Pseudovibrio sp. M1P-2-3: one gene and its partner. The protein of the gene in region 1 interacts with the protein of each later gene in a pairwise test. Links are inferred from orthologs where the notes say so. Each region holds a gene or a part of one and is shown in the gene's direction. Other genes may lie near its edges. The genes, in order: grpE and groL.

What was found.
Region 2: the proteins of grpE (region 1) and groL interact in binary tests that used the Escherichia coli proteins (3 or more experiments, as listed by UniProt). The link is inferred for Pseudovibrio sp. M1P-2-3 from one-to-one orthologs.

Annotation. Positions count from the first base shown.
Region 1 is NZ_JARRCW010000001.1:4,140,255-4,156,933, reverse strand. Bases 5,013-7,858 are described here. They hold grpE (nucleotide exchange factor GrpE), read left to right. Parts: upstream 5,013-6,030; coding sequence 6,031-6,687; downstream 6,688-7,858. Other genes in these bases: P6574_RS18200 (lipopolysaccharide assembly protein LapA domain-containing protein), read right to left, coding at 7,493-7,858; P6574_RS18205 (trimeric intracellular cation channel family protein), read left to right, coding at 6,858-7,475; trxA (thioredoxin), read left to right, coding at 5,479-5,853; addA (double-strand break repair helicase AddA), read left to right, coding at 5,013-5,418. Outside these bases: double-strand break repair protein AddB, read left to right, coding at 1-1,948; more of addA, read left to right, coding at 1,945-5,012; more of P6574_RS18200, read right to left, coding at 7,859-8,767; P6574_RS18195 (integration host factor subunit beta), read right to left, coding at 8,801-9,097; signal peptide peptidase SppA, read right to left, coding at 9,090-10,097; biotin synthase BioB, read left to right, coding at 11,259-12,269; P6574_RS18180 (8-amino-7-oxononanoate synthase), read left to right, coding at 12,253-13,392; bioD (dethiobiotin synthase), read left to right, coding at 13,389-14,027; P6574_RS18170 (adenosylmethionine--8-amino-7-oxononanoate transaminase), read left to right, coding at 14,027-15,286; P6574_RS18165 (beta-ketoacyl-ACP synthase III), read left to right, coding at 15,273-16,265; maiA (maleylacetoacetate isomerase), read right to left, coding at 16,278-16,679. UniProt on the Escherichia coli protein: Participates actively in the response to hyperosmotic and heat shock by preventing the aggregation of stress-denatured proteins, in association with DnaK and GrpE. It is the nucleotide exchange factor for DnaK and may function as a thermosensor.
Region 2 is NZ_JARRCW010000001.1:3,479,234-3,494,726, forward strand. Bases 9,814-12,747 are described here. They hold groL (chaperonin GroEL), read left to right. Parts: upstream 9,814-10,421; coding sequence 10,422-12,074; downstream 12,075-12,747. Other genes in these bases: groES (co-chaperone GroES), read left to right, coding at 10,076-10,363; P6574_RS15290 (NAD(P)H-binding protein), read left to right, coding at 12,266-12,747. In the rest of the region: P6574_RS15240 (MaoC family dehydratase), read left to right, coding at 1-59; P6574_RS15245 (bifunctional riboflavin kinase/FAD synthetase), read left to right, coding at 182-1,171; ileS (isoleucine--tRNA ligase), read left to right, coding at 1,556-4,489; lspA (signal peptidase II), read left to right, coding at 4,531-5,031; P6574_RS15260 (hypothetical protein), read left to right, coding at 5,230-5,991; P6574_RS15265 (M16 family metallopeptidase), read left to right, coding at 6,155-7,579; P6574_RS15270 (M16 family metallopeptidase), read left to right, coding at 7,579-8,916; P6574_RS15275 (hypothetical protein), read left to right, coding at 9,172-9,753; more of P6574_RS15290, read left to right, coding at 12,748-12,919; P6574_RS15295 (hypothetical protein), read right to left, coding at 12,932-13,951; peptide-methionine (S)-S-oxide reductase MsrA, read left to right, coding at 14,150-14,770; P6574_RS15305 (LysR family transcriptional regulator), read right to left, coding at 14,763-15,493.

The DNA of each region.
Region 1 (16,679 bases):
GGACAGGAATCTCTCGCGCCGCGTGGCCAGCGAATTGACCCGCTGGAATATCAGCGTGGATGATACTGCGGGCCGACCGCTGGAGCTCACGCCGCCCACAGTGCTTGCCATGCTGGTGGCAAAGCTTGCCTTGACCGGCCTTGATCCTGTGGAGCTGCTGGCTCTTTTGAAACACCCCATGGCCCGTTTCGGGATGCCGGTAAAAGAGGTGCGTGCAGCTGCTCGTTCACTGGAGCGCGGTGTTTTACGCGGACCGCGAGCAAGGCCCGGCTCCTCCGGCTTGAAAGAAGCAGTTGCTGCCGCCTACGCGCGCAAAGACGCAGTGCATACGCCCCGCTGGAAGAAGCTGGTGGAGGATGACTGGACCGTCGTGAATGATCTGGTGGAAAAGCTTGCCGATGCTCTCGCCCCACTGGAGCAATTGCTGGAAAACCATAGTGATGTAAGCGTGGAAACGCTGGTGCGGGCGCATACGGATGCGCTTTTAAAGATCGCTGAAGGGGAAGATAGCACCCATGAGAAGCTGTTTGGGGAGGAAGATGGCAAGGCGCTGGCACAGGTGTTGACCGAGTTGCTGGATGCCAACGAGAACCACCTTGCCATTCCCGCCTATGAGTGGCCCGGTGTTTTCGCTGCGCTTATCGCAGGGGGGTCTGTGCGTTCCACAAAGCCTGCGGACCCGCGCATTCACCTGCTTGGTCCCATGGAATCGCGCCTGCAGAACTATGATCTTGTGATTTTGAGCGGTTTGAATGAGGGCACGTGGCCCCAGCGCACCCGCAACAGCCCGTGGCTTAACCGGCCCATGAAAGGGCAGATCGGTCTGGACCCGCCAGAGCGACGCATTGGCTCAGCCGCCCATGACTTTGTGAGCATGATGGGCATGGGAGAAGTGATCCTCTCCCGCTCGCAGCGGGTGGATGGAGCGCCTACAGTAATGTCGCGCTGGCTGCAACGCATCTTGACCCTTGCCGGACAGGATGTTGCAAAACGCATGCGTGCGGACGGGGAATGCTATATAGCCCTTGCCAACGGGCTCGACCGTGTTCAAACAAGTGTACGCCCCGCAAAGAGGCCGGAGCCCAAGCCGCCTCTTGTCGCCCGGCCGCAAAACCTCTCCGTCACCGCAGTTGAAACCCTGATCCGCGACCCCTACGCCATTTATGCCCGCAAGGTGCTCAAGCTGGATGAAGTGGAGCCTTTGGGCGGTGTGCCGAACCTTTCTGACAAAGGCACGATCATCCATGACGCACTCGCCAAGTTTCTGGATGAGTGGGATGGGCCGTTTGATGAAAAGGCCGTGCGCGCCCTGTTAGAGGAGGGGGGGCGGTTGTTCCGGCCGCTGGATGCCTTTCCGGAAATCAGGGCGTTGTGGTGGCCCCGTTTTGAGCGTATTGCCGAGGAGTTTGTAGCCTTTGAGCGCCGCCATCAAGGCCGCATTGAACAGCGGATGCCGGAAGTTGCGGGCGCGGCGGATATGAAGAGGCCGGGCTATACCTTCCAGCTGACAGGGCGGGCTGACCGTATTGATGTTTTGAAAGACGGCACCTTACGCCTCATTGACTATAAAACCGGAGCACCGCCCTCGCAAAAACAGGTTGAATCCCTGCTTTCCCCGCAGCTGCCTTTGGAGGTCGCCATGCTCAAACGTAAAGGATTTTGGGATGTTCCGCCTGATCGGCCTGTCTCCTCCATGCTTTATGTGCACTTGAAAGGGGCCAGAGAGGCGCTGCTGGAAAAGCCGGTGGACCCGCAAGAGCGTGACATTGCCGAGCTGGCGGAAGACGCATGGACAAAGCTGGAAAAGCTGGTGGCCGCCTATGAGAACCCCAAGAAGGGTTATCTTTCGCGGGCACGGGTTCTGAAAGAGCGGCAATGGGCAGGCCCCTACGACCATCTGGCCCGTGTGCAGGAGTGGTCCGTTGGCGGTGATGGGGATGAAGAATGATGCAGATACCGCAAAAAACCATTAATGATCAAAAACGGGCAGCCCATCCTGAAAATTCCGCGTGGGTGAGCGCCAATGCGGGCTCTGGCAAAACTTTTGTGCTGGCTCGCCGTGTGATCCGCCTGCTGCTGGCTGGCACCGAGCCGACCCGCATTTTATGCCTGACTTTCACCAAGGCCGCCGCCGCTGAAATGGCGACCCGTGTTTTCGAGATTTTGGCAGAGTGGACCCACATGGACGATGCGGGCCTTGCCAAGGAACTGGAGGTGATTGAGGGCCGCGCTCCCACACCGCCCATTTTGGCCCGTGCGCGGCGCTTGTTTGCCAAGGCACTGGAAACACCCGGCGGTTTGAAAATTCAGACCATTCACGCATTCTGCGAGGCGCTTTTGCACCAGTTTCCGCTGGAAGCCAATGTGGCGGGCCACTTTTCGGTTCTGGATGACCGGATGACTGACGACTTGCTAATGCAAGCCCGTGCCCGCGTGCTGCACCGCGCCGAGGTGGAGCCAGAGAGTGATCTGGGCAAGGCATTGATTTTGCTTATGGACTTGCTGCCGGATTCTGGTGTTGAGAGCGCGTTGTCCGAGCTTATTGGCAAGCGTGATACCTTCCGCCGCTGGGTGGAGGCCTGTGGCTCCCTTGAAAATGCGCTGGATGAACTGCACAGGGACTTTGGCTTGCAAACGGGCGAGACGCTGAGCGACGTGGTGAGCGCGTTTAAAAACGGCTGTTCCATGAGCGAGGGGGAGGTGAAAGCTTTTGCCGAAGCTCTGCGCACTGGCTCCAAGACTGATGGAGATCGGGCGGCCCTGATGCTTAGTGCCATTGAGCAAAAGAATGATGAGCTGTGGCGTGCCAACTGGTTTGAAGTTTTCCTGACCAAAACCCTTTCTCCGCGTAAAGCTCTTGCCACTAAAAAGATCAGGGAAACGTTTCCTGAGGTTCTGGAGCGCATGGAAGCTGAGCAAACGCGTTTGCTTGCTCTCATTGAAAAGCGCAATGCGGCGCAAACGGTGAGTGGGACTATTGCCATTTTGCATTTATCTGATGCGGTTTTGCGCCACTATGAGAGTGAGAAATCCCGTGCGGGCTTTCTGGATTTCGAAGACCTTGTGGTGCGCTCTGCCAAGCTTCTGGCCAACAGTGAGGCGGCCCAGTGGGTGCAATATAAACTGGATCAGGGCTTGGACCACATTCTGGTGGATGAGGCTCAAGACACCAGCCCACGGCAGTGGGAGGTGATCGGGGCACTGGCAGAGGAATTTTTCTCCGGTAAGGGCGCCCGTGAAGAAATCCGCACCATTTTTGCGGTGGGTGATGAAAAGCAGTCCATCTACTCGTTCCAAGGGGCGGTACCTGCCTACTTTGCCCAGATGCGCAAGCACTTTTCTAAGCGGGTAACCGAAGCAGACAAGCCTTTTGAAGCGGTGGAACTGACCCTTTCGTTCCGCTCCACCTCCGATGTATTAGGCGCTGTCGATAAGGTGTTTGCCACTCCGGACGCCTATAAAGGGCTCTCTCAGGACAATGTTGCGCCTGTTCACGAAGCGATCCGGCATAATGATCCGGGCTGCGTGGAATTGTGGCCGCTGGAGGAACCGGAGGAGACCAGTGAGCCGGAGGACTGGACGCAGCCGGTGGACCGTATTGGTAAATCCAACCCAATGATGCGTGTCGCCTCGCGTCTTGCATTGCAAATCAAGGATTGGGACGAGCGTAAGGTTGCAGACCCCGGTGATATCCTGGTGCTGGTGCGAAAGCGCGGGCCTTTTATCGAGGCGCTGAACAGAGAGCTGAAAAAGCTGGACATTCCCACCGCTGGTGCTGACCGTCTGGTACTTTCCGAGCATATAGCCGCAAAAGACTTGGTGGCCTTGAGCCGGTTTTTACTGCTACCTGAGGATGATCTCTCCCTTGCCTGCGTTCTCAAAAGCCCTTTTTTTGGACTTGGTGATGACGATCTTTTCGAAATTGCACACGAGAAGCCGGGAGTAACCCGCCCCGGAACCCTGTGGCACTCCCTTTTGAAGAAAAGTGAGCTCTCCGCAAAATGGCAGGACGTGCGCGAGCAGCTGGATACGTGGCGTGCCCGTGCGGACTATGCACCACCCTTCGAGTTCTTCTCCCGTATTCTTGGGGGAGATGGCTACCGCATGAAATTCCGTCAGCGTATGGGAACGGAAGTGGATGATGTTCTTGATGAATTTCTCTCCCTAACCATTTCCTATGAGCGCAACGGACCTCCCGGTCTGGAAGGGTTCGTGGCATGGCTGGATGCTAGCCCTACGGAAATCAAGCGTGAGCTGAACGCCTCCAAGGGCATGGTGCGGATTATGACCGTGCATGGCTCCAAGGGGCTGGAAGCACCCTATGTGATGCTGGTGGACGACTGCACTGCGCCGGTCTCTTCGAGGCATGATCCAGTGATGCTTGCAAGGCCGCGCGGGGACAGCTCTGCCGTTCCCCCCGGTCTTGTGTGGCTACCGCGTAAAGACTATCGCACCGCGTGGCACGGGGAGATTCTGGAAGAGCTGCGGCAGGGGCAGGTGGAAGAATATCGTCGCTTACTTTATGTGGCGCTCACACGGGCGAAAGACAGGCTTGTTGTATGTGGCTGGTCGCCAAAGCGTGGCCCCCATCAGGACTGTTGGTATCAAACGGTAGAAAATGCCTTGCTGAGTGAAGCACGAGAGGTGCGTGATGCCCAAGGAGCACTGGTAAGCTCCATCTGGACGCAAGGGGACGCCTCAAAGGCCGAGCCTGTCTTGGCACGAAAAGAAATTGCACAGCAAGACAAAGCCGTATCCTTGCCGGACTGGCTGCATAAACATGTGAGCCCGCCGGAGCGCCTGCGCCGTTTGAAACCCTCTGAAGCTTTTGAGGATATGGAAGCCAAGGATGGCATTGAACAGCCACCGGTAATGAATGCACTGGAAGCTGCACGGCAGACGGACAGTTGGCCGCTGGTGCGTGGCCGCCTGACCCACCGCCTATTGGAAATCTTGCCGGATATGCCGGAAGAGGATCGAGCCGAGGCTGTGGAGCGTTATCTGGCGGTTGCCCTGCCTGAGCGCTTTTATGACAACAAGGAAAAGCTTGTTGCTGAAGTCTTCAAGGTACTTGATCGCGAAGAATTGAAGGAATTATTTTCGCCTCAAGGGCGGGCGGAAGTGCCGGTGCAAGGTGTGTTGAGCGCGGAAGGGGTGAAGGACGCGCAGGTTTTTGGTGTCATTGACCGATTGATTGTTGGTGAAGAGACCATCCAGATTGTGGATTATAAAACAAACTCTTGGGTTCCAAATAAAGTTTCTGAGGTTGATCCCACCTATAAGGCACAGGTGGCAATTTACCGCAGGCTGCTAGGAGAACTTTATCCAAATCACCAAATACGTGGGTTTCTGCTCTTTACCGCCGGGCCCAAACTGCTAGAGATACCGGCTGAAATAATGGATAGTTTTAATTTTTAGGCCAAGGTAGGAAATTCGTTTCCTTGACCTTCGGGAGTTGGGTTCCTACTTTCTGTGCCAATGAGTCACGGAAGAGCCTGTGACCCGTACCAACAAAAAGATGAGAGGCATAACATGGCCACTGTGAATGTTAGTGATGAGACATTCGACGCTGAAGTACTGAAAAGCTCTTCTCCGGTTGTTGTTGATTTTTGGGCGACCTGGTGTGGTCCGTGTAAGATGATTGCACCTTCTTTGGAAGAAATTTCCGAGGAAATGGCATCAGATGTGAAGATTGCAAAACTGGATATCGATTCCAACCAGCAATCCGCCATGACCTACGGTGTGCGTTCTATTCCAACCATCATTTTGTTCAAGGATGGTGAGCCCGCTGCAACATTGGTTGGTGCTCAGCCAAAGGGTAAGATTGCCGAATGGATCAAGCAGTACTCCTAAAATTAGTTGGAAAAACTGTTATTGATGGGCATAGCGCCAAAGACTCCGGCTATTCAGGTAGCCGGAGGACTTTTGTTTTTTGAAAACTACCCCTAAATAAGATCGCAATAGATTTGTAAAGTGCTACTGGCTGAGCGAAATGAACGCTTTGCGTAGCTTTGAACGATTGGGATGAGAATGACGAACGAAAGCAAGACACCTAGCCCAGAAGAGACACCGGTAACATCGGAAGAAAATCAGGCCAAGGAAACTGATCAGACCATCGGGGCGCAAGAAACCGAAGCTGAGGCAGATACATTTGCTTTTGAAGACGCCTCTGAAACTCTGCGCACTGAAAATGCGGAAATGAAAGAGCGCGTTTTGCGGGTGATGGCCGAGATGGAAAACCTCCGTCGCCGGACCGAAAAAGAAATTCGTGACGCCAAAACCTATGCGGTTTCAAGCTTTGCCCGCGACATGCTGGTGGTTAACGACAATTTGGGCCGCGCTATAGATGCCCTGCCGGAAGAAGAGCGTTCCGTGGAAGGTTCCAACCTGAAAGTGCTGGTGGACGGCGTGGAAATGGTTGAGCGTGAAATGTTGAACCAGCTGGAAAAGCACGGCGTGAAGCGCCTGTCTCCAGAAGGCGATAAGTTCGACCCGCATTTCCATCAGGCCATGTTTGAAGTTCCAAACCCTGAGGTTCCTAACAACACTGTTGTGCAGGTTGTTCAGGCTGGTTACGTTATTGGTGAACGCGTGTTGCGCCCTGCAATGGTGGGTGTGGCGAAAGGCGGTCCGAAGGTCGCACCAATCGCGGCACAAAAGGAAGAGCCGGGTTCTTCTGCTGAGTAAGCACTAAGACAGGATTTTTCTTTATTCGTTTTGGGCGGGTGCATTCCAATTTGCACGCGCCCTTTTCTTTGACCACAAGATACTGTGGTAACAGGCATTGCTTTAACGGGAAAAAGCTCTATGCCGCGCTTGTTGTTGTGATTGTGAACGTATCACGAGGGTGGGTGCCGATGGCGGACTATATTTGGCAGTATCTGGATTTTCTCGGCGTTGCAGTTTTCGCGCTGACGGGCGGGCTGGTGGCTGCCCGTTTGAAACTTGACCTGATCGCTTTTCTGTTCTTTTGCAGCTTCACAGGCATGGGCGGCGGCACCTTGCGTGATCTGCTTTTGGGTGTTCCCATCTTCTGGGTGGAGAATGAAGCCTATTTGATTGTGTGTGCCTGCGTTACCGTTTTCATGTGGTTCGGTGCTCATATTGTGGAGGCGTTCGACAAACCCTTGCGCTGGCTGGATGCTGTTGGGCTGTCGGCCTACAGTGTCATGGGGGCCGCGAAGGCTCTGTCTGTGGGGGATCACTTCTTTGTTGCCATTCTCATGGGCGTTGCAACAGCAACCTTTGGCGGGATTATTCGCGATGTTGTGGCCAGTCAGCCCTCCGCGCTTATTCAAAGGGATGTTTACTTGGCCGCAGCGTTTGCGGGTGCTTGTTTATATACGGTGATTGACGCGCTCACAGGCGCCAGCAATATAGCTTCCCTTGTGGCTCTTAGTGCTGCACTGTTCCTGCGCGGAGGGGCAATTATGATGGACTGGAAACTCCCCGTTTACACGCCGCGGCGGAAATAGACAAAATGTACCGGTATTCAGCTGCGCAGGAAAGCGTAGCTGGCGGTGGCAAGGTCTGGGATAGCGGCGAAGCTGTTTTCAAAAATGGTCCTTTGTCCATAATATCGGCGCCCTGCCTTGGAGCCTTTACACAGTTCACCAAGGTCTGCGGTGACTTCGCGTGATATTGGGTTATGTGCCCCGTGGCTTTCTATAAAAAATCTGGAAGTATCGAGCAGCAAGGGGTCATAGTTCGGGTAATCTCCGATGGGAGACTGGAGCGTGCTGATGTGGCAGCCCTCTGGTATCCAGCCGCCATTCAGCAGATCAGCCGCCTCAAAGGATGACAGGATAATGATGTCAGCCCCTTGGGCTGCTCCTTCCAGATCGTCTGTCCACGCTGCGTCTATTCCCTCTTTACAAAGAGAGGCGGCAAGTTTGGAGGCGTTCACGGTCTCATTGTCCCATATGAGTACTTTGTGGAGTGTTCTGACCGATGTCTGGGCAAGCACATTCAGTTGGCTGTTGGGAGTGACCCCGATAACCAGCATTTTTGAAGCGTCTTCACGGGCGAGATAACTGGAGGCAAGGGCGTTCACGGAAGCTTCTTTCCATGGCGCTAGCGCAGAGCTATCTAGCACCGCAAGAGGTGCACCGGTCTTTCCTGACTGGAGGAGATAAACGCTGACTGCATGGGCCTGTCCGTCTCCGCTGCCCGAAGGGGTAAAGGTGCTGAGCGTGGTTCCTATGAACCCGCGCTCTGAGGAACCTTGTTCTTTGAAGTTGTTCCACGAAGAAGAAATGAGAAGATGGCTGTTCGCCTCACAGTCAGGTCGCTCAATTTCATTGTAGCAGCGTGGAGGGGAAACAACGCTGCTACGATAAGCCTGCCTGACAGTTTCGATAAGGCTTCGCAAGTCCATTACAGCATTTATTTCCGGTGCTGAAATGACTCGCATGGGGACCTTCTCGTATTTATGCCACCCGTTGGTTATCGGGTGGGGGAGGCTGTTGGTGCTGGAAGCTTTAAGCCCCCGCTTCAATTGCTCAGCCTCGGCACGTAGCGCTTTGGCTTCCTTGCGATTCTGGCGCATACTTTTGCGATATTTGCCCTGTGTGCTCCATGTGGCGACACCTCCAATGAGGATGCCAAGGGCAACGGAGGCAAATATGATCCAGAAAACTGGAACATTGAATGTTAGTGCCGGGTCCCCTTCAACAAACGGATTAAGGGAGATAATGGCACTATGCCGGTTGGCTACTGCAAGAACGATCAGCAGTGCCGCAACGGGAATCAGTACCAGATTCTTCAAGAATCTTCTCAAGGGTCACTCCAAATAAGAGGCTCACTCGCCGATGTCTTCACCATCGTTCAAGCGTTCGCGCATTTCTTTGCCGGTTTTGAAGAAAGGAACAAATTTCTCGTTCACTTCCACCTTCTGGCCGGTTCTTGGGTTACGGCCTACGCGTGCAGGACGGTTTTTAACCGAAAACGCCCCGAAACCGCGCAGCTCAACGCGATCTCCGCGCATGAGAGCTTCTGTAATTTCATCGAGAATCGCATTGACGATGTTTTCTACATCGCGCTGGTATAGATGCGGATTCTGTTCTGCAATACTTTGGACCAATTCAGACTTAATCATTGCGTGCGTCCCCCCACTTGGTATCACCTGACGTATGTGGAGCCTGCCAAACAGACAGCAGTCCGTCAAGCTCACTACCGCTTTCTGTGAGTTTTTTAGCGAAAATTGCTAGATTTTCAAGAATGTTAGCATCCTGCCCCAAGAATAAACTGGATGCTTTGATTTTTAGCAAAGATGTAGCCGACTCTTCCGCCGGTTTCCAGTGAACTATCTTGAGGTTTTTATTCAACCCCTTTTTGCTGACAAGCCAAGCTTTTGCCTCATCTTCACCGCCAATGGCGTCAATCAGGTTCTTTTCCTTGGCTTGATGACCGCTGTAGACTTGACCATTTGCCAGCTGCTGGATTTGTGCAGTGGTAAAACCGCGCCGTTCCGCGACGACATTCATAAACCACTGGTAAGAATCATTGACGAGACTTTCAAGGACAGCAATGGCTTCCGGTGTAGCGGGCTCATAAAAATTCGGTTCGGCTTTCAAGGGAGAGCTTTTCACCGCATTGAGCTTCAAGCCGATCGTGTCAAGAAGGGTCCCTGCATTGCCGTACTGGAACAGGACACCAATTGACCCTGTCATGGAGTTATAGCGGGCAATGATATGGTCTGTGGCGACAGCTGTCATATAGGCGGCAGAAGCACCAACGGTGCCAATGGTTGCGACTACCGGCTTTTTCTGGGAAAGCTCGCGAAGGGCATGATAAAGAGCTTCCCCGCCAGTGGTTGTTCCGCCCGGAGAGTTAATCGAAATGATAACCCCTTCAACCTCTTTCGAGTCTCCAACTTCCTTGATCAGCTCCAGCATCTGCCGGTTTTCGGTGATCGTTCCGGTAATTGCGATGCGGGCGATGTGCTGGATGTGTTTTTTTGAACTGAACTTGCCTCCAGTGACCGCAAAGATGCTCCCAATCGCTATGAGCACTACCAAAAACGCAAAAACACGCCAAAAAGTCAGTTTTCTTCTAAGGCGCAGGCGATCAATCAGTATGTCGCTGTCTAGACTCATGGTCCGATAATCTCTCTGATCAGTGAAACAACAAAATGAAAATCGTGCAGAGGCACTGGGTGCTCATCAGTATACTGTCATCCAGACAATAGAATTTCGTAAATAAAGTCAATTGAAAACAATCGGTTGCGGGGCAAGTTTTCATTTTTTTGAGTGCGTGTAACCCAATGGGCGCATGGAGGCGGGGTGTAGGCAAAAAAAAGCCGCTTTATTCATCAGGAGGTGGGGGGAGCTGAGAATAAAGCGGCATTTGTTTGGCATTTTGCCAGTTGGACTTTACGTCTTTGTAGGTCACTGTTGTTATTGCTGACTGCTCTGAAGGGCCAGCGGATCCAGTGATCTTGTTTCTTGGCGCGAGTGATTAGGGGCATAATCGTTTCGCGCTTTGTGTTGGAAGCCCAATTGCCGATTGCTGCAAGGACGGCAAGTTTTAATATAGGGACTTCCTGACATCCTATGGTTTCGGGCGGACCACAGGATGTTCGTTCGCTTTCATGACTCTGAGAGCTTTTCTTTGTTTCTCCTTTATTACAACAAAGCTACCCAGTGAAAGCATAACTGCAAAAGTCAGGTAGTAAATGAATAGTAAAGACATAGAACTTATGTTCCTGTTGTTCCTGAGATTTATAATACATAATTTGTGCCACTTGAAAATGTGCCGTAATTCGGGATTTTTTCTGAAATGAAGACCAAAAGTTGCTTTTTGCAACAAGGAGATTGCCGACTTGATGCAGTTACATGTGCAGAATGCAAAAATGGCGATTTTTTAATAAAACAGGCGATGAATTCTTGGCAAGTATAAGCCGCATTCGTGTTTATTGCTTAATGATTTACTAAGGGTTTTGAAGGCTTTCCGGCTGGTAACCGGTTGGTGAATGAATGTGAATTTTTGTGTGGGGATGAAGCGTGGCCTGAAAGTCTAGGGCAAACAGGGATACTGGGCAGTTGATCAACGGAGGTTCTCTGGTTATGAGGTTTACACCTGAAATGGAGTGGGTGTTTTTAATTTATCGCCCTTGATATTTTTCAGGTAACAGGGACACTTTAGTCCAAATACAAGAATCATCCACTCGGTGGACTAGGATTTACTGCGATTGACAATTAATCAATTGTATAGCTCATACTTTGCTGTATTTGACGGCGAAAAGCGCCTTTGGGGAAATCAACAAGTTGAACTGCGTGCAAAACTCATCTGAAATCCGTAATAACTGGACCCGTGAAGAGGCTGAATCTCTTTATAATCTGCCATTTAACGACCTGCTGTTTAAAGCGCAATGCGTCCACCGCGAGCATTTTGACCCCAATGAGGTCCAGCAAAGTCAGCTGTTGAGTATCAAGACAGGAGGCTGTCCGGAAGATTGCGCCTATTGCAGTCAGTCTGCACGCAACAATACCGAACTCTCCGCCTCAAAGCTTTTGGAAGTGCAGCGTGTGCTGGACGAAGCTAAAAAGGCGAAGGAAAGCGGAGCAACACGTTATTGCATGGGGGCGGCGTGGCGTTCGCCAAAGGACCGTGACATGCGCGCCATCGAAATGATGGTGGAAGGTGTTAAAGAGCTTGGTATGGAAAGCTGCATGACCCTTGGCATGCTGAGCCCCGATCAGGTTATCCGCCTGAAAGATGCTGGTCTGGATTACTACAATCACAACGTTGATACCTCTGAACGCTATTATAGCGAGGTCATTACCACACGTAAGTTCTCCGACCGCATTGATACGCTCAATATGGTCAAGGACGCGGGTATAAAGGTCTGTTCGGGTGGTATTGTAGGCATGGGTGAGGAAAAAACCGATCGCCTCGACATGCTGGTATCTCTGGCAACCTTGGAAGAGCATCCCGACAGTGTGCCGATCAACATGCTCATTCCAATTGAAGGTACACCGCTTCAAGATGCCGAGCCGGTTGACCCGATCGACTTTGTTCGCCTGATTGCCGTTGCCCGCATCATGATGCCGAAATCCCATGTGCGTTTGTCTGCTGGCCGGACGGAAATGTCTGATGAAACGCAGGCTATGTGTTTTTTTGCTGGGGCAAACTCCATCTTTAAAGGGGAAACACTGCTGACGGCAGACAATCCAGAGGACTCCAAAGACGCAGCGCTGTTCAAGCGTCTTGGCATCCGCCCTATGGGGCTTAAGAGCTGTACATCCGAACATGAACCTGCTGAATAAGCACCAAGGTGCACTTGAGCGTCTGGCAGAACGTGGCAGGTCGCGCTCTTTGCTCAAGGCTCATGGATGCGATTTTTCGTCCAATGACTATCTGGCGCTGACAAAAGCGCCAGAGTTGCTTTTGGCGGCAGAGCAAGCCCTGTCACGCGGTGTTGGCCTTGGGGCTGGCGGATCGCGCCTGTTGCGGGGGAATGATGTTGAGCACGAGGCGCTGGAGCATGAGGCGGCAGCTCTGTTTAATACAGAGCGATCCTTGTTCTTTGGCGGCGGATACACGGCCAACATGGCGCTGTTTTCCACTTTGCCACAGCAAGGCGATCTTGTGCTTTATGACAGCCTTATTCACGCCAGCGCACATGATGGAATGAAGCTGGGCGCAGCTCAAACTATGGCTTTTCAGCATAATCAGGTTGAAGACGCGGAAGCGCGTATTGCCACTTGGCGTCAGCAGGGGGAGACAGGGCGCATCTGGATTGCCTGTGAAAGCCTTTACAGCATGGATGGTGACCGTGCGCCTCTAGGAGATCTGGTCGAACTTGCTGATAGGCATGATGCATTTTTGTTGGTAGATGAAGCCCATGCAACGGGTGTACTGGGCAACGGTGGTCGGGGACTTGCTGCCGCGTTCGAAGGGCGCGAAAACCTTATTTCGCTTCATACCTGCGGTAAGGCACTTGGGGCGTCTGGCGCTCTTGTTTGTGGTTCGGCTGTCTTGATTGACTATCTCATAAACCGTGCCCGTAGTTTTATCTATGCCACTGCGCCGTCTCCGCTTGTTGCTGCTATTGTACGTGCTGCACTTGAGTTGGTGCAGAGCCAACCTGAACGGCGCCAGCGGCTTGCGGACCTTGTGAAGTATACAAATAAAGAAATGGAGCGCCGCTGTGGCCGGAAGGGCAGCGGGACACATATCCAGCCGTTTCTTATTGGCGATGACAAACGCACCATGCGTATTGCAAAATCCTTGCAGGAGCGCGGCTTTGATATTCGCGGTATTCGTCCGCCAACCGTCCCGCGTGGCACCTCCCGCCTACGTATTGCTTTGACCTTGCATGCCAGTAAAGAAGATGTATCCAGCATGTTTGAAGTTCTTGCAGAAGAAATAGGTCTCGTTCAATCATGACACAACCGATTGTAGTTACCGGAACAGACACCGGTATCGGTAAAACAGTTTTTTCTGCGGCGCTTACGCAGGCACTTGCCGCCACCTACTGGAAACCGGTTCAGTCCGGTCTGGAAGAGGAGACAGACACACAGACTGTTAAACGCCTGACAGGGTGTGCGGTGTTACCAGAGGCGTATCGCCTACAAATCCCTGCATCTCCCCATTATTCTGCAGAGGAAGAGGGTGTGCTGATTGAGTGCGGCAGTTTGGATTTGCCGCAGGTCAGTGGCCCATTGGTGATGGAGGGCGCAGGTGGTGTGATGGTTCCGCTTACCCGTGAAACGCTTTATATCGACCTTTTCAAGACATGGCAGTCACCCGTTGTGCTGTGTGCCCGGACAGGCCTTGGTACGATCAACCATAGTCTCCTTTCAATTGAAGCACTGCGGTTGCGTGGCTGCTCGCTGCTGGGGATCGTGTTTATTGGCGATGAGGTGGCAGATACAGAGCGCACCATTGTGGAGTATGCAGGTGTTAAAAAGCTCGGCCGCTTTCCAGTGCTCAAAGAAATTACGACCAAAACAATAGAGGCAGCATTTTCCGATAACTTTAGACTGGAAGACTTCTGCCTGCAGGACGGGAAGGGCGCTTGATGACGAGGCACTCACCGATCTGGCATCCGTTTACCCAGCACGCGATTATGCCGGAGATGACCAAAATTACAGGTGGCTGCGGGGCTTACCTAACAAAGGCTGACGGCGAGCGGATGCTGGATGCCATTTCCTCCTGGTGGGTTGTGACCCACGGGCACTGTCATCCGCATGTGATTGGTGCGATCAAGGAGCAGGCTGATAAGCTGGATCAGGTGATCTTTGCAGGTCACACCCATGAGCCCGCAGAACTGCTGGCACAGCAACTGCTCAGGTGTACCCCTGATGGGCTCGACTATGTGTTCTTTTCTGACAGCGGGTCCACCAGTGTTGAAGTGGCTCTTAAAATGGCGCTTGGCTACTGGCACCATCTGGGAGAAAAGCGCCAGCGTGTTGTTGTTATGGAAAACAGCTATCACGGCGATACCATCGGCACCATGTCCGTCGGAGAGCGCTGCGTTTTCAACCAGCCTTACAATCCGCTCCTGTTTGATGTGGCTAAACTGCCGTTTCCCTCTGCAGGTAACGAGCAGACCACGTTCGATGAATTGGAAAAGCTCTGCAGTGCAGGGGATGTGGCGGCGTTCATCGTAGAGCCACTGGTTTTAGGGGCAGGCGGCATGCTTATGTATAGCCCGCAAACGCTCCGTACTCTGGTGCAGATCTGCAAAAAGCACCATGTTCTGTTTATTGCAGATGAAGTGATGACCGGTTGGGGGCGTACAGGCAAACTGTTTGCCTGCGAGTATGCACAGGTGACGCCAGATATTGCTTGCTATTCCAAGGGATTGACCGGCGGCTCGTTGCCGCTCGCTGTTACCATGTGTTCTGAAGCCATTTATAATGAGCATTATTCAACAGACAGAAGCAAAACTTTCTTCCACTCAAGTTCCTACACGGCGAACCCGATTGCCTGCGCCGCTGCGGTGGCAAACCTTGAAGTCTGGGAGAGAGAACCGGTTTATGAGAGGATCGAAAATCTTGCAAAAATGCAGGCGGCAGGGCTGGAGCGCTTCAAGAACGATGAGCGCTTTACCAACCTGCGCCAACAGGGCACCATTGCCGCGATGGACATTAATGTGAGGGATCACGGCTATTTGTCTGATGTGGGGCCGCGCCTTTATGCGTTCTTCCAGAAGAAGAACCTGCTTCTGCGCCCCCTTGGCAATACGCTGTATTCCATGCCGCCATATTGCGTCACACAAGATGATGTCAACCATATCTACGATGCCATGGCGGAGGCGGCCGATGAACTCCTTTAAGGGGCGAGGTGGGCTGGTCGGCTTTGGTCATTATGCTCCCGAACGGCGTGTTCTGAATGCTGAAATCGAGCAGGATCTGGGACTTGAGGATGGTTGGATCGAGCGGCGTACCGGTATTCGGGAGCGCCGTTATGTTGCACCGGATCAGGCGCTTACCGATATTGCGCTGCCAGCGGCACAAATGGCGATTGAAGATGCTGGCGTTACTCCTGCCCAAATTGGACTGACGCTGCTAGCCACAAGTACACCGGATCACCTTTTGCCTCCTTCGGCTCCACTACTCGCATACAAGCTGGGCCTGCCAAACTCCGGTGCCATCGATATGGCTGGTGCCTGTGCCGGATTCCTTTATGCGCTCGCAATGGCAGATGCCTATGCCAAGGCGCAGGGCATAAGTGTTCTTGTCGTGGCGGCAAATATTTTGAGCCGCCGTATTAACCCTGAAGAGCGAGCAAGCCGTGTACTGTTCGCCGATGCGGCAGGTGCTGTTGTGATTTCACCGCCAACGCGAGAGGGACAGGGCATTTTGGCCGCTGATCTGGCATCAGATGGGGCATACTATGATCTTATCAAAATCACTGGTGGTGGCAGTCGTAGCCCTTACAGGCAACATATGGACCCCAACGAATATCTGATGAGCTTGAAGGGTGGTCAGACCGTGTTTGCCAAGGCCGTGAGTACCTTAACGGGGTCTGCCGGAAAAGTACTGGAGCAAGCAGGGGTTAAGTCTTCCGATGTGGACCACTGGGCACCACATCAGGCCAATTCCCGCATCATTCAGGCTGTTGGCAACAGCCTCGGTATAGGTGAGGACAGAACACTCATGACACTGGGGGAGTTTGGCAACAGCTCGGCGGCGACCATTCCTTTCACTCTTTCCAAATGTCGTGAGAACCGTGATTTCAAAGAGGGTGACAAGTTGCTGCTATCTGCCATTGGTGCCGGATTTGTCAGCGGATCTCTTTTGGTTGGTTTGTAAGCTTTCCCCCTTTCAAGGCGTATTGGAAGGGGATGCCTCCAGCTTGGGTTTCGGGTAGGCTTTTTGAAAAGCTTTCAATCCATTTGCTCGCTGGCTGATGGCGTTGACCTTTGGGAAATGAGAGCTATCAACGCCCCAACGATCCGCATTGTAGACTTGAGGAATAAGGCAGATGTCTGCCAGTGTGACCTGATCGCCATGGCAGAACCTTCCACTGTGTCCATCAGTCAGCAATTTTTCAAATGCACAGAGACCCTTAGTGATAAACTCGTGCATCCAGCTGATTTTGGTTTGCTCTCCTCCTCCAGACACCTCCACAAGGCGTTGAACAATGCTCAGGTTGCAGATCGGATGAATATCCATGGCGATTGCGTGGGAAAGTGCACGTACACGGGCGCGCTCGCGAGCCGTTGA
Region 2 (15,493 bases), 660 kb from region 1 along the record:
TTAAAGGCGAGGCTATTGTAAAAGTTCCAACACGTAGCGAGCTGGACGTCCCTGTTTAAAACTTTGATATCGGCTCACCCCACTGATTTACACTTTGCCACTTTGCAACAGATATGTTGTATAGACTTCGTCTTTTTACTCGGAGACAGCAGTCGGATCAGGAAACTGGAACACGTAGTTTATGAATGAGAACCCAGCGCAGGCCAAACCTTTTACTGTTCTAACAGATCTTTCCGCGGTGCCAGAGCATCTGCGCGGAGGAGTTGTAGCCATAGGAAATTTTGATGGCGTACACCGAGGCCATAGAGCAGTTCTTGATCTCACCTTGCAAGAGGCGAAAAAGCAAGGTGTTCCAGCTCTGGCAATGACATTCGAACCTCATCCTCGGACATTTTTCAAACCAGATGCACCTGTCTTTCGCTTAACACCCGCTCATGCAAAAGCCGAAATATTACAGGCAGCAGGCCTCGACGGTGTTATTCAAATTCCATTCAACAAAGACTTTGCTGGAATGTCCGCTGAAAGTTTTGTCGAAGACATCTTGGTTGACAAGCTTGGCATTACACAAAGCATCACTGGCTATGATTTTCATTTTGGAAGACAGCGAAAGGGAACACCAAAATTCCTCAAAGCTGCTGGAAAAGCCAACGACTTTCATGTGACAATTGTTGGCGCTGAAAAAGATGAGGGGCAAGACGTTATCTCCTCCAGCCGTATACGCACAGCTTTAGCCGATGGCGACATAGCGTTGGCAAACGGCTTGCTTGGTTACCGTTTCTTCGTGGAAGCTACTGTTCAGCACGGAGAAAAACGTGGACGTGACCTCGGCTACCCCACCGCAAATCTGAAACTGGCTGACAACTGTATCTTGAAATACGGCATTTATGCTGTGAGAGTTATGGTGGATGGAAAACTCCAGGACGGCGTCGCCAGCTTTGGAAGCCGTCCAACATTCGACAATGGCGCCCCTCTTCTCGAAGTTCACCTCTTTAATTTTTCTGGGGACCTCTACGACAAAGAACTACAGGTTTTCATACTTGGCTTCATTCGCTCCGAATTAAAGTTCGATAGTGTGGAAGCGCTTATTGCTCAAATGGATCAGGACAGCGCTGAATCGCGGGCAATTATTGCCTCTGTTCAGCCTCTTTCTGATCTGGACAGAGCTCTCTAGGCATTCCACCCAAAAGAAAACACATCAGCTCCAGGCCCTTTAACCCGCAGGCATATAAATTTGCAGTTTATCATTCACTCCTCTTTATTCCCTGTGAAAGCGCTGCTAAAAGCATCTCCATGTTTTGTGTAGTGGACATTCCTTGCAGCTATTTGCACCAAAGCAGCTTGGCAGGGCACAAATCGCCAGTGACTTTTGGAAAAGTGGCAGCGCGAATTATTGGCCCGGCCTTCGGCTGAGGCGCCCTTTAGTGTGCGCCCCGAAGGACCGGGACCTTGCTTTAGCCCTTAAAGCTAAAACCCTGTTTCATACGTGCTTTTTATACTCAAGCACTGCAATTCCTAGATTTACGGCAACATTGCCTCTGACTTACCGGATATAATTATGACTGAGAGTGCGACCAGAGATTACTCCGAGACGCTCAATCTGCCAAAGACTGACTTTCCAATGCGGGCCGGCCTTCCTAAGAATGAGCCTAAAATCCTTGAGCGCTGGAAAGAGGAAAACCTTTTTAAACAGCTGCGGGAACAGGCTGCTGGTAAGCCAAAGTTTATCCTTCACGATGGCCCCCCCTATGCAAACGGTAATATCCATATTGGTCATGCATTGAACAAAGTCCTGAAGGACATCATCAACCGCTCCATGCAGATGCAGGGCTACAATGCCCATTATGTGCCGGGTTGGGATTGTCATGGGCTGCCCATCGAATGGAAAATTGAAGAGCAGTACCGTAAAAAAGGCAAAAATAAAGACGCTGTTCCGGTCAATGAATTCCGCCGAGAGTGCCGTGACTTTGCAGGCAAGTGGATTGATGTTCAAAAAGAAGAATTCAAGCGTCTAGGCATTGAGGGTGATTGGAGCAATCCATACCTCACTATGAACTATGACAGTGAAGCGATCATTGCCAAAGAACTGATGAAGTTTGCCAGTTCTGGCCAGCTGTATCGCGGTTCCAAGCCAGTCATGTGGTCCATCGTTGAAAAAACCGCTCTTGCCGAAGCAGAAGTCGAATACGAAGATCACGAGTCCCACGCCATTTGGGTCAAGTTCCCTGTTCTCACAGGCGACGAAGCTCTTGTTGGCAAGAATGTCGTTATCTGGACTACAACTCCTTGGACGATTCCCGCAAACCGTGCAATTTCGTTCTCTAATACCATTGGATATGGGCTCTATAAAGTTACACAGGCAGCTGACGACAATTGGATAAAGGTTGGAGAAGAAATTATCCTGGCACACGCTCTGGCCGAGAGTGTCTTTAAATCAGCACGTGTTGATGCCTTTGAAAAGGTTGCTGATGTCGATCCTTCCAAAATCGAATATTGCGCTCACCCATTCCGTGGCGCAGCCGAAGCAAATGGGTACTACGACTTCTTCGTTCCAATGCTTTCCGGTGAGCATGTAACGGAGGATGCAGGTACAGGTTTTGTGCACACTGCCCCCGGTCACGGTGCAGAAGACTTCCAAATGTTTCTAGACAATCGTGAAGCCTTTAAAAAGGCCGGTACGGAACAAGTGCCTTTGACCGTTCAGGAAGACGGGGCTTACTACCCGCATGTGCCTTTGTTTGAAGGAAAATACATTCTGGACCGTAAAGGCAAAGACGGATCAACCAACAAAGCTGTTATAGAAAAGCTGAATGAAGTTGGTTCCCTTATTGCGCGGGCTAGAATCAAACACTCTTACCCGCACTCCTGGCGCTCCAAAGCTCCACTGATTTTCCGCAATACTCCGCAGTGGTTTGTCTACATGGATAAAGAGCTTTCCCAAGAAGCTCAAAAGGACACACTGCGCGGGCGAGCTCTCAAAGCAATTTCAGAAACCCGCTTTGTTCCCGCCTCCGGTCAGAACCGCATCAATAACATGATCGAATCACGTCCTGACTGGGTTCTTTCCCGCCAGCGTGCGTGGGGTGTGCCCATCTCCATTTTCGTCAATAAGGAAAGCGGAGAGGTATTGATTGACGACGCTGTCAACGACCGCATAGTTGAAGCTTTCACCAATGAAGGGGCCGACGCGTGGTTTGAAGACGGTGCTACACAGCGTTTCCTAGGAGAAGCCTACAAGGCTGAAGACTTCGAGAAAGTTGATGACATTCTCGACGTATGGTTTGATTCAGGCACAACACACGCGTTTTGTCTGGAAACTCGCGAAGAACTGTCTCCCAAGCGTAAGGGTATCGGCGGAGATGATTACGTTCTTTACCTTGAAGGTACAGACCAACACCGCGGCTGGTTCCACTCTTCCCTTTTGGAGAGTTGTGGCACGCGTGGCCACGCCCCATACGATGCTGTTGTAACCCATGGCTTTACCATGGACGAGCATGGCCGCAAGATGTCAAAGTCTCTGGGCAACACCGTAGCTCCGCAAGATATCATCAAGCAGTATGGTGCGGATATTCTACGCCTATGGGTTGGGTCCGTTGATTACCTTGACGACCAGCGCATTGGGCCAGAAATTATCAAGACTAACGTAGATGCGTATCGCAAACTGCGTAATACTTTGCGCTTCATGCTTGGAGCTCTGGGCCATTACAAAGGTGAAGAGATTGCTCTTGAAGACATGCCTGAGCTGGAACAGCTCATGCTGCATCGCCTGTCAGAGCTGGATGAAGTTGTTCGTGCAGCTTACAGCTCATTCGACTTCAGGAAAATCTTCTCCACCTTGTTCAACTTCATGACCGTTGAGCTGTCGGCTTTCTACTTCGATGTAAGAAAAGACGCTCTTTACTGTGACCCTCAGTCTTCTGTGAAACGTAAAGCAAGCCTTTATGTGATTGACCAGCTGTTCCGTCATTTGGTCACATGGCTCGCCCCTATCCTGCCATTCTCATCTGAAGAGTGCTGGACATATCGCAATGGCAAGGATAGCCAGTCCGTTCATCTGGAACAGTTTGCTGTTATTCCTGAAAACTGGAAAAACAATGAGCTTGCCCAGAAGTGGGAAAAAATTCGCAGTGTTCGCCGCGTCATCACAGGCGCTTTGGAAATCGAACGCCGGGAAAAGCGAATTGGTTCCTCTTTGGAAGCACATCCAACCGTGTATATCACCAATCAGGACTTGCTGGGTGCTCTTGAAGGGTTGGATTTGGCGGAAATTGCCATCACCAGCCAGATTGCAATTAGTACAGAAGCATCCCCTAATGGTGCCTTTACTCTGGATGAGATTGAAGGCGTGGGCGTCATTCCTGCCCTTGCAGAAGGGCAAAAGTGCGCACGCTCATGGAAGATTCTCCCTGAGGTTGGTAGTGATCCAGAATATCCGGATATTACTTTGCGTGATGCAGCAGCAATGCGGGAACTGGAAAGCGCAGCAAAATAGCTGCGCACTTTCCCACTATTCTGTGCAACAAAGGGAACAGAATGAAAAGCCAATGGACTTGGGGGCGTTATAGCCCCCTTATTGCACTCATCGCCACTATCGGTGCAGCGTTAGACCAGCTGGCGAAGATCTGGGTAGTCCATATCTATGATATGGCAAACAATGTCTTCATTTCCGTGCTGCCAGTATTGGATATTGTTCTGGTCTGGAATCGCGGTGTTTCCTACGGACTTTTCCAGCAAGATCACCCAATTGGACGATGGGCCCTCGCAGTTTTCACCGTTCTGGCTGCAATTGCCATCTGGGTTTGGGGTGTACGAAGCTCCAGCAAACCTTTATCCATATATCTTGGACTAATACTCGCTGGGGCTATCGGAAACGGTATTGATCGTATCTACTACGGGCAAGTGGTGGATTATCTATATTTCCACGTGAACAGCTTTTCATGGTATGTTTTCAACCTTGCCGACGTTTGGATCGTTCTTGGCGCAGCCGGTCTGTTCTGGGACAGTTTATTTTCAAAGAAAAAGAAGAAAACTTAACCTTATTGCTGCCTCAAACGTCAGTATGTAGGGGATTGGGAACTTTTCTAAACACGATTTTGCCAATTGGTGCCTAGTGGTGCTGCGAATCCCAAGGTATGCTAACCAAAACAGTGTTACTTAATTCTAAGGCAAGCTATAAGGTTATTCGTTAAGTGCTGTGCCTCTGCTGCAATTTGCAAAACAAGGAAGTTTAAAGTGCGTAGTCGGATTGGAACTCTTTTGCTGAAAACATCAGCTGCAACAACACTCTGCCTTGCTGTAGCAGGATGTGTAAGCGGAACTGATGGTTTTTCGGATGGTACCGAGAAAACAAAAGCAGAAGGAGACCTGATCGGCTCTGTTCTGACAGTTATTGGCGCTAAAGCCTCCAAAGGCGAGCCTATTAGCTACACCGAACGTGCTCCACTGGTTATGCCATCTGATAGAAAACGCTTACCAACTCCCGATGAGCGCGCTGTTGCTGACCTTGCTGCCAACTGGCCCAAGGACACACGCGATCAGGAAATGGCAGAACTGCGTGAGTTCTTTAAAACAGAAGACGGCAAGCCTCTTACAGCGGCTCAAATGGCCGCAGCACATGAGCTGACAAAGAACCTTCCTAAGCAGCAGAGAAACCGGATCCGCGAGCTTCAAGATGAGCGCATCATGGACGGCAAACCGCTGACACCACGCGAACTCCAGCAAATGAGCCGCGACTTCAAAGCAGCAAAAGCCAAAATTGCTGATGACAAAACGGCATTGTGTGAGCTGACCTCCGATAACGAGGTAGATCTGGCAACTTGTAAGTTGGAGCGCCGCTACCTGACACAGCCTCCACAGGCCTACAACATTCCAGCAGCCGGATATACTGTGAGCGTTTCTCCAGAAGACGACGAGGAAGAGTTCAAGAAAAAACGGAACACCGCTGCAGTTGACGATGGTGCACGGATTGATCTTGAAACAGGCATCCCCCGTTAAACCTTGGGAACTGTTATTTAAAAGTTAGAAGGCTCAAGAATACCAAGCGCGGCACCTACCGCGCTTTTTTCATTTCTACTTCACTATGTGACAAATAATTCATAGTGATCTCATCATTTGATGCCATATAGATAAAGCCCACCTCAACAAAGGATAGTACCGCGTGCGAGCAGCATCTCTTGTAAAAGCTTTGGCATTGGGCCTTTTTCTCAGCTCCCCCGCCTTTGCACTGGAAAAGCCCCCTAGCCCTTCAGAAAATAAGGCTTTCAAACAAATCCAGATTGGTGGAGAGGTTGAAACGAAAACTCTGGACAACGGCATGCAGGTGGTGGTGATTCCCGACCACAGATCCCCTGTGGTTACCCACATGGTCTGGTATAAAGTGGGCGCTGCGGATGAAAAGCCCGGAAAGTCCGGAATAGCCCATTTTCTTGAACACCTTATGTTCAAAGGCACCACAAATACACCAGAAGGAGAGTTCTCCCAAAAGGTATCTCAGGTTGGCGGTCAGGAAAACGCTTTCACATCCTCAGACTATACAGCCTACTATCAGCAGGTTGCCAAAGAACACCTCCCAATGGTTATGCGCTATGAAGCCGACCGAATGGAAAACCTTGTTCTAACAGACAAGCAAGTTCTTCCTGAACGTGATGTGGTGCTTGAAGAACGTGCCATGCGCATTGACAACAGCGCGGCCGCTCAATTGGCCGAAACCTTTAACCAGATGATATTCACAAATCACCCCTATGGTACGCCTGTTGTCGGCTGGGAGGGCGAGATTGCGAACCTCAACAAAGAGGACGCCATCGAGTTTTACAATACCTACTATACACCCAATAATGCTGTACTGGTGGTTGCCGGTGATGTGACGATGGATGAGGTGGCCCCGCTTGCCAAAGCCACCTATGGAAAACTGGAACGCCGCGCTGAGCCAGGGGAACGTATTCGTCCGGAAATCCAAAATGTTCGGGGTGAGCGGGAAGTTACTCTCCTTGATCAGCGGGTCGCGCAACCCTCCCTACAGATGGGCTGGGTTGTTCCCAGTTACACGACTGCCGATAACCGTGAAGCAGAAGCTCTAGACATTTTCGCAGACATTCTTGGTGGCGGCACAAACTCGCGCCTGTACAAGCGGTTGGTTGTTGAAGAGAAACTGGCAACAAGCGCAGGCAGTTGGTACAACTCAACTGCGGTTGACGACAGCCAGCTCAAGGTTTTTGCCACGCCTGCAGATTCAATAGAACTGAGTACTATCGAGAACAAGTTAGAGGCTGCAATTGCAGATATTGCACAAAACGGCGTAACCAATGAAGAAGTCGAGCGTTCCAAACGCTCAATGCTCGCCTCTGCCATATACGCTCAAGACAAGCAGAGCGCACTTGCCCGCTTGTTTGGTGCAACCCTGACCACTGGTGGGACGGTAGAGGATGTTCAAAGCTGGCCCGAAAATATTATGAGTGTTACTCCCAAAATGGTGCAGAGTGTAGCTCAAAAGTACATTCAAGCCCCCGCAGCGAAAGGCTATTTGCTGCCTGCCCCAGCCCCTCAAAAAACCTCGAAGGCCAAACAGGAAGGAAATAACAGCTAATGAAAAAAAATAGCTTATTTCCGTTAGTCTATGCTCAGGCAATTTGCACCTGCGTACTCGCCTTACTTCTGTTCCCGGTCGCTTTCTTGCAAACCGCCAAGGCCTTCGAGATTCAAGAGGTCACCAGTAAGAGCGGCATCAAGGCCTGGTTGGTGGAAAACTACAGCGTGCCCATTATTGCCATGGAGTTTTCTTTTCAAGGCGGCAGCACTCAAGATCCAAAAGAACAACTGGGTTTAACCAACCTCCTTTCGTACACACTGGATGAAGGTGCAGGTGACTTGAATTCCCAGCAATATCAACTCGCATTGGAAGACCTGACCATGTCTGTGGGCTTTAGAGCGGGGAAAGACCGGTTTTACGGTTCCATGCGCACTCTTCAGCCCAATTTAACAGAGGCAGTAGAAATGTTGAGGCTCGCAATCAATGAGCCACGTTTTGACCCGGAACCCGTTGAGAAAATCAAATCTCAAATCATCACTGGCATTAGACGCGCCCAAAAACAACCGGACGCCATTGCCGCCCGAGCACTGAGCCAAATGCTCTTCCCCAATCATCCTTACGGCCAAACGAGCTTGGGAACCGAGGCGAGCGTCTCTACGCTGACAAGCCAGAACCTGCGGGATTTGAAAGCTAAACTTTTTGCTAGGCAAGCTCTGAATATCGGCGTGGTGGGCGCAATCAATGCCGAGCAACTGGCGGAGGCTCTGGACAAAGTCTTTTCCAAACTCCCTGAGAAGGCACTGCTTCAAACAATACCTGACATCATTCCTGTTGAAGGGGAGAAGCAAGAGATCGCCTTCAAAGCTCCTCAATCTACTATCCAGTTTGCCCTACCAGGTCTGGAACGCACTGACCCTACCTTTATTCCAGCCTATGTGATGAACCATATTTTAGGGGGTGGCTCCTTCACTTCTTGGCTGTATGAGGAGGTTCGCGAGGAGCGTGGCCTTGTGTATTCCATCGGCACCTACCTCGTGCCCTATGAGCACTCAGCCCTCCTCATGGGAGCTACCGGTACGCGCAGTGAGAATACAGAAAAAGCCCTTGCTATTATTGAAGAGCAATTGGCACGCATGGGAACTGACGGTCCTACAGAAGAAGAACTCCAGAAAGCAAAAGGCTATATCACAGGGTCCTATGCCCTGAACTTTGACAGTTCCGGTGCAATCGCCCTTCAACTTGTCGGCATTCAAAACGCAGATCTGGGTATCGATTATATTAGTGAACGCAATGACAAGGTGAATGCGGTCACCTTGGATCAAGTTCGCTCAGTGGCATCTGAACTCTTGAAAGATAAAAAACCTTCAATAGTAGTTGTCGGACCGATCAACTAGACAAGCTCTCGACGACCGGCTCCGATAGGAAGGCTCCTATATGAGAGGCCTCCTATTGGAGCAATATCGCCCCTAGGTAGAAACTGCAGAAATTGGTCTTCGCATTTTTTCAAAACCCCCTACTCCATATGCCATAGTGATTTGAAACTATAGATTAATCCAAACTGCGAGCTTTTATTGTCCTCTAAAACTTAAAAGAGTATACCTTTAAAAATGGCAATGAAGAATCACGACTAATTTATCGCGGGGAATGTCATGGAAGAACAAAAGGTTGCTCTGAAAAAGCTAAGGAAATTCACCGCCTTTACAGCATTTTTCCTGTTTGCCAGTCCAGCGATCTCTTATGCTGAGCAACCTTCATCTCTCCCCATCTCTAGTGGGCTGCAAAAAGCCTACACCGCCTATGAAAATGCATGGACCAACGCCCCTTTAGGGTTCTCTGCTGCCAAGTTCATCAAATCTCCAGCTAAAGCCTACGGTATCTATGAGGACCGAGAGCACTCCACTTACCATAATGGCGAGAAGATTATTGTTTATGCCCAGCCAGTTGCCTACAAATTCCAAGAGGAAAACGGTCAGTATTCACTCAAGCTCAACGTAGACTTTGAGGTTCGAAACAAATCCGGCCAAATCATCACATCCAATGAAAATACAGCATCCTTCAAACACTCCGCCTCTGAGAAGTTTTATGAATATCAAACCAGTCTGAGTTTCTCCCTTGAGGGCTTTCACGAGGGAGACTATCTTCTTTTTGTTCGTATGAATGACCTTGTTTCAGGGGATCAGGGCGATTTCGAGCTCCCCTTTTCCATTGTCCCGGCAGCTATTCATGAGTAGCAGAATCACCCTAAAACGGCCTCGGGATCTAGACTAAATTTACCCAGCGCCCCTGCACTCAATCTTACTTATAATTAGTTATATTTGGCATAATCCCCCCTTCAACTCGCCTATCCTTCCTCTGAAATCTCTAGGGATTTAACTTTTTTTACTGGCAGTTCCTTGACAGTTTCATATACCGAAACTACATCAGTTGCGGTCATTGGCACTCTGCCTTTGGGAGTGCTAATGACTGTGGAGTTCGCTTCACAACTCTCAAAGTTTTAACCATTGAGCTCGGCTGCTGCCTATGAGGGGCGCCACGCATGAGAGGATAGCAAATATGGGTTTTCGTCCGCTACACGACCGCGTAGTCGTTCGCCGCATTGAGTCCGAAGCAAAAACTGCTGGTGGCATCATCATTCCAGATACTGCACAGGAAAAGCCACAGGAAGGCGAAATCATCGCTGTTGGTACAGGTGCACGTAAAGACAACGGTGAAATCGTTGCTCTCGACGTCAAAGCTGGTGACCGTGTTCTGTTCGGGAAATGGTCCGGCACTGAAGTTAAGATCGACGGTGAAGACCTGTTGATCATGAAGGAATCCGACATCATGGGTATCCTGGCTTAATTGCAGCCAAGACGCACACGATCCCTTCAATCTACAAGTATCAAAGTGAGACAAAACCATGGCTGCTAAAGAAGTCAAATTCGGTACAGACGCCCGCGATAAAATGCTTAAAGGCGTTGATATCCTCGCAAACGCTGTAAAAGTTACTCTCGGCCCTAAAGGCCGTAACGTTGTTCTGGACAAAGCTTTCGGCGCACCACGCATCACTAAAGATGGCGTTTCTGTTGCGAAAGAAATCGAGCTGGACGACAAGTTCGAAAACATGGGCGCACAGATGGTGCGTGAAGTTGCTTCCAAAACCAACGACATCGCTGGTGACGGTACAACAACTGCAACAGTTCTTGCACAAGCCATCGTTAAAGAAGGCGCAAAGTTCGTTGCAGCTGGCATGAACCCGATGGACCTGAAGCGCGGCGTTGATCTTGCTGCTGCTGCTGCGGTCGCAGACCTGACATCCCGTTCCAAGTCTATTTCTTCTTCTGAAGAAGTTGCACAGGTTGGTACAATCTCTGCAAACGGCGACACACAGATCGGTACTGACATTGCTGAAGCAATGCAGAAAGTCGGCAACGAAGGCGTTATCACTGTTGAAGAAGCTAAGTCTTTGGAAACAGAGCTTGAAGTTGTTGAAGGTATGCAGTTCGACCGCGGTTACCTGTCACCTTACTTCGTGACTAACGCTGAAAAAATGATTGCTGATCTGGAAAAGCCACTTATTCTCCTTCACGAGAAGAAGCTTTCCAACCTGCAGGCAATGCTTCCTTTGCTTGAAAGCGCTGTTCAGTCCTCCCGTCCACTGCTGATCATTGCAGAAGACGTTGAAGGCGAAGCTCTTGCAACTCTCGTTGTGAACAAGCTGCGCGGTGGCCTGAAAATTGCTGCTGTTAAAGCTCCTGGCTTCGGTGATCGTCGTAAAGCAATGCTTGAAGACCTCGCTATCCTGACCGGTGGTACAGTTGTTTCCGAAGATCTCGGCATCAAGCTGGAAAACGTAACTATCGACATGCTCGGCACTGCCGACAAGGTGAACATCTCCAAAGAGAACACCACTATTGTTGACGGTTCTGGCGACAAAGCTCAGATCGAAGCACGTGTTGCTCAGATCAAAGCTCAGATTGAAGAAACTACTTCCGACTACGACCGTGAAAAGCTGCAGGAACGTCTTGCCAAGCTTGCTGGCGGTGTTGCAGTTATCCGCGTTGGCGGTGCAACTGAAGTTGAAGTTAAAGAGAAAAAAGACCGTGTTGACGATGCACTGAACGCAACACGCGCAGCTGTTGAAGAAGGTATCGTACCAGGTGGTGGTACAGCTCTGCTTCGTGCAAAAGCTGCGGTTGCCAAGCTTTCTTCTGAAAACGTTGACATTGAAGCTGGTATCAAGATCGTTCTTCGCGCTCTTGAAGCTCCAATTCGCCAGATCGCTGAAAACTCCGGCGTTGAAGGTTCAATCGTAGTTGGCAAGATCCAGGACAACATTAAAGACGAAACTTTGGGCTTCAATGCGCAGACCGAAGAATACGTCAACATGATTGAAGCAGGTATTGTTGACCCAACTAAGGTTGTACGTACAGCTCTTCAGGACGCAGCATCTGTTGCTGGTCTCTTGATCACAACTGAAGCTATGGTTGCTGAACTGCCTAAGGCAGACGGCCCTGCAATGCCTCCAATGGGCGGCGGCGACATGGGCGGCATGGGCGGTATGGGCTTCTAAGCCACGCTTCCAAACGCTTTTAATCAATCTGGGCACCTTTCGGGGTGCCCTTTTTGTTTGCGGCAGCTGCCTTTTTCTGGAAATTCTGTAGTTTGGAGCGGGTATCACAATTTCCTTGAACCCATTTGCGATTTGCTATCCAATTCCGTAGATCTCTTTAAATAAAATTTAGAATGCTTGGGGCACACTTCATGGAAAAATCGGCATTAGTTTTAGGCTCATCAGGTTTGATCGGTTCCAGCCTGCTCTCCCAATTACTCGAGAATGACCGCTATAGTTCCGTATCCGCCTTGGTACGCAGTGAGATACCTTTAAAGCACCCTAAGCTCAAACAGCATGTGGTCGACTTCTCAAACCCCGCTACATTGTCCTCCCTCGTAAGAGCTGATGATGTTTTTTGTTGTTTGGGAACCACTCAAAAGACAGCAGGATCAAAGGAAGCTTTCTATGCGGTCGACTTTACTCTCATTCACGAACTGGCAAAGCTCGCGAAGGCCAGTAGCGCTGAGCACTTTTTGCTGATTTCCTCAATTGGGGCCAACCCAAAGTCTTCAAGCCTCTACTTGAAAACAAAGGGGCAGCTGGAGCAGGCTATAACTGATCTGAAATTTTCAAAGCTGAGTATATTCAGACCTTCCCTCTTGCTTGGGGAGCGCAAAGAATTTCGCTTCAAGGAAACACTCTCCGCAGCCGTTTTGGGCCCGCTGGAAATATTCATGCAAGGTCCATTGCGCAATTACCGGCCCATCACTGCGAGGCAAGTTGCCAAAGCAATGCAAACCGCTGCCAATAACGGAGTCGGCAAAAACACACTTTACTTGTCCAGCGAGATTGCAAGAATGTAAGTACAGTCGGGTTTACGAATTTACGAAGCCACCGATCATGTTGCATATCATAGAGCGTTGAAGCGCCTTTACTGTGTTGCTGTTGGCCCTTGGCGCATACTCTGGGTAGTAGTAGAGCATAAACTCTGAAATCAGCTGAGCCCCCGGCAGGATTTCATTTTGGTCAATTGCTGTCGCATTGGATGCTATATTGTAGAACTGGCGATAAAGGCCAAGTCTATGGAGATTGGCCCAAAAGGTGGTACCATTAATCCCGTGGTTTCCACCCGGATCATTTTGCCCTTCATAATAAGCCTTTAAGTGATTGGGATCTATCAAGTTATGTCCAGTATGAAATCCTTGGGTATATTTTGTCTGGGGGACAAGGTTGAGACTGGCTCGAAAGTTCCCATCATACCCCTTCGCGGTATTAACGTCGTTGGCTTGTATCGAAAAATCCATTAGGCACATTGGTCTATAAAGGCTATTAACGCTTGAACCACCAAAGTAATTAGATTCCCAACCAGTGCGCAGATACGCCCAAAAAGTACCGCTTAATTCTCCTGAGGTGATGTAAACTACTCGAGTATTGCCGGTCACATTTTTGGCTGCATTTGCATTTTTCAGCTCATCCGTTGACATCTTGGTTGAAGACGTCTGCAAGTCAGCCATTGAATAATTTATGTCTTGCTGATCAACGCCCAACTTTGAAAAGACATAGTATTTTGACTCATAAATTCTGCCCGTCACATTTTGGAGGTTATATGTCAGCGCTTCTCTAGGATCATTCATTGAAAGGCCAGCAACCGCAAAGTAGAGCCGTGTTTCGGCGTTACCTGAGCAAAACCCATACTTATGCAAAGGGCGCAGACGTACAGATGTATGCCCCGTTGTTGGTAGAGTGGAATAGTAGATGCTTGGAAACTGATTGGGCTTTAAATCCAGCCCATAGCGGTAGCCGGTAGACGAAGCATCATTTTCCAGTCGAATTGTTCCAAACCCAATATTTCCTACTTGAATAATTCGTAGTTCCGCATTGTTTTGCACCGCCATCGTCGCCTCCATTTAAAAGAATATGGGTGCCGCGAACGGGCTCCCTCCTTCAACCAACAGGACGAAGCCAAAAAGCATTTGTGAAACGGGACCAACACACAGCTAACGTAAAAGTGATCATCTGTGAGCATACAGAGATTTGAAACTGTTTAGAGTATCAATAGCTTACACAACCAATAATTCACTGGATCTAATAAATTGCAACACGCTTCCAAATACATCTTCTCCAGTTTACTCCTCACGGCTCTTCTAACGGGTCCTCAGGCAACAGCAGCTCCAGCCCAAACAGCCATTTTTGCTGGCGGGTGCTTTTGGTGTGTTGAATCTGACTTTGACAAGATCCCGGGTGTTCTTTCCACTAAGTCCGGTTACATTGGTGGCACCGTCAAAAACCCGAGTTACAAGCAGGTCTCGGCTGGAGGAACAGGCCACAAAGAAGCGGTTGAAATCAAATTCGACCCCGATAAAGTTTCCTACAACGAGCTCTTGGAAGTTTATTGGCACAGTGTAGACCCAACGGACGCAGGCGGACAGTTCTGCGATCGAGGAGAAAGCTATACAACAGCAGTTTTCACAACAACGCCCCAACAGTTTCAAGAGGCCAAAGCCTCAAAACTAGCCATTGAAAAGGAACGTAACTTAAAGACCCCCGTCGTAACCCCTATTACTCAAGCCCCTACATTTTATGCAGCTGAAGACTATCATCAGGATTTCTACAAAAAGAACCCGCTCAAATATAAATTCTACAGATATCGCTGTGGACGGGATGCCCGTGTAAATGCGGTTTGGGGAGATGAAGCCTACAAAGGAATCAAGTAGTCCCAGTACTCTCGGATTTCAAGAAATCCAGAAAGGCCCTCACTTTGGGAGCGAGAAACCGCTTTTCAAGATAGAGGGCATATACCGCACTCTCGTCATATTGATAGGGCGTAAAACTATTGTCCTTCAGAACAGCTTGCAGGCGCCCTCTCGCCAAATCATCACCAATGACCCAAGTAGGCAACATAGTCAGGCCAGCTCCATTAAGGGCCATTTGGTGCACAGCAGCAACCGTATTCAGTTTTATTCTTCCCCTGACCTTGATCTGCCTCTCTCTGCCCCCAAGAACACGCAGGTAGGTCCACTTAGCGGCACAGAATTTTATAAATTGCCTCTCCTCCAGTTCATCCAGTGAATGAACCATCCCGTTTTTCTTAAAGTACTCGGGGCTACCGACAATCCGGTACTGGTTTTGATGGATCTTCGTAGCGATCAAATCGGAGTCTTCGAGGTGGCCGATGCGAATGGACAGATCAATTCCTCCCTCTCCCAAATCTATTCGCTGATCATCGAAGTCTACGTTCACCGTAACCTGCGGGTAGAGGTCCAAAAACTTACCAAGACGCGGAGCAAGCCAATACTCACCAAAAGCCCGTGTCACACTGAGTTTCAACTCTCCGGAGGGCAGTGCTTGCAAACCGTTAATTGCCTCGTGGGCATGGCGTTCCTCTTGCAATATACGCTTGGCGTGGGGAAGAAAAACAGAGCCTGCTTCAGTCAAGG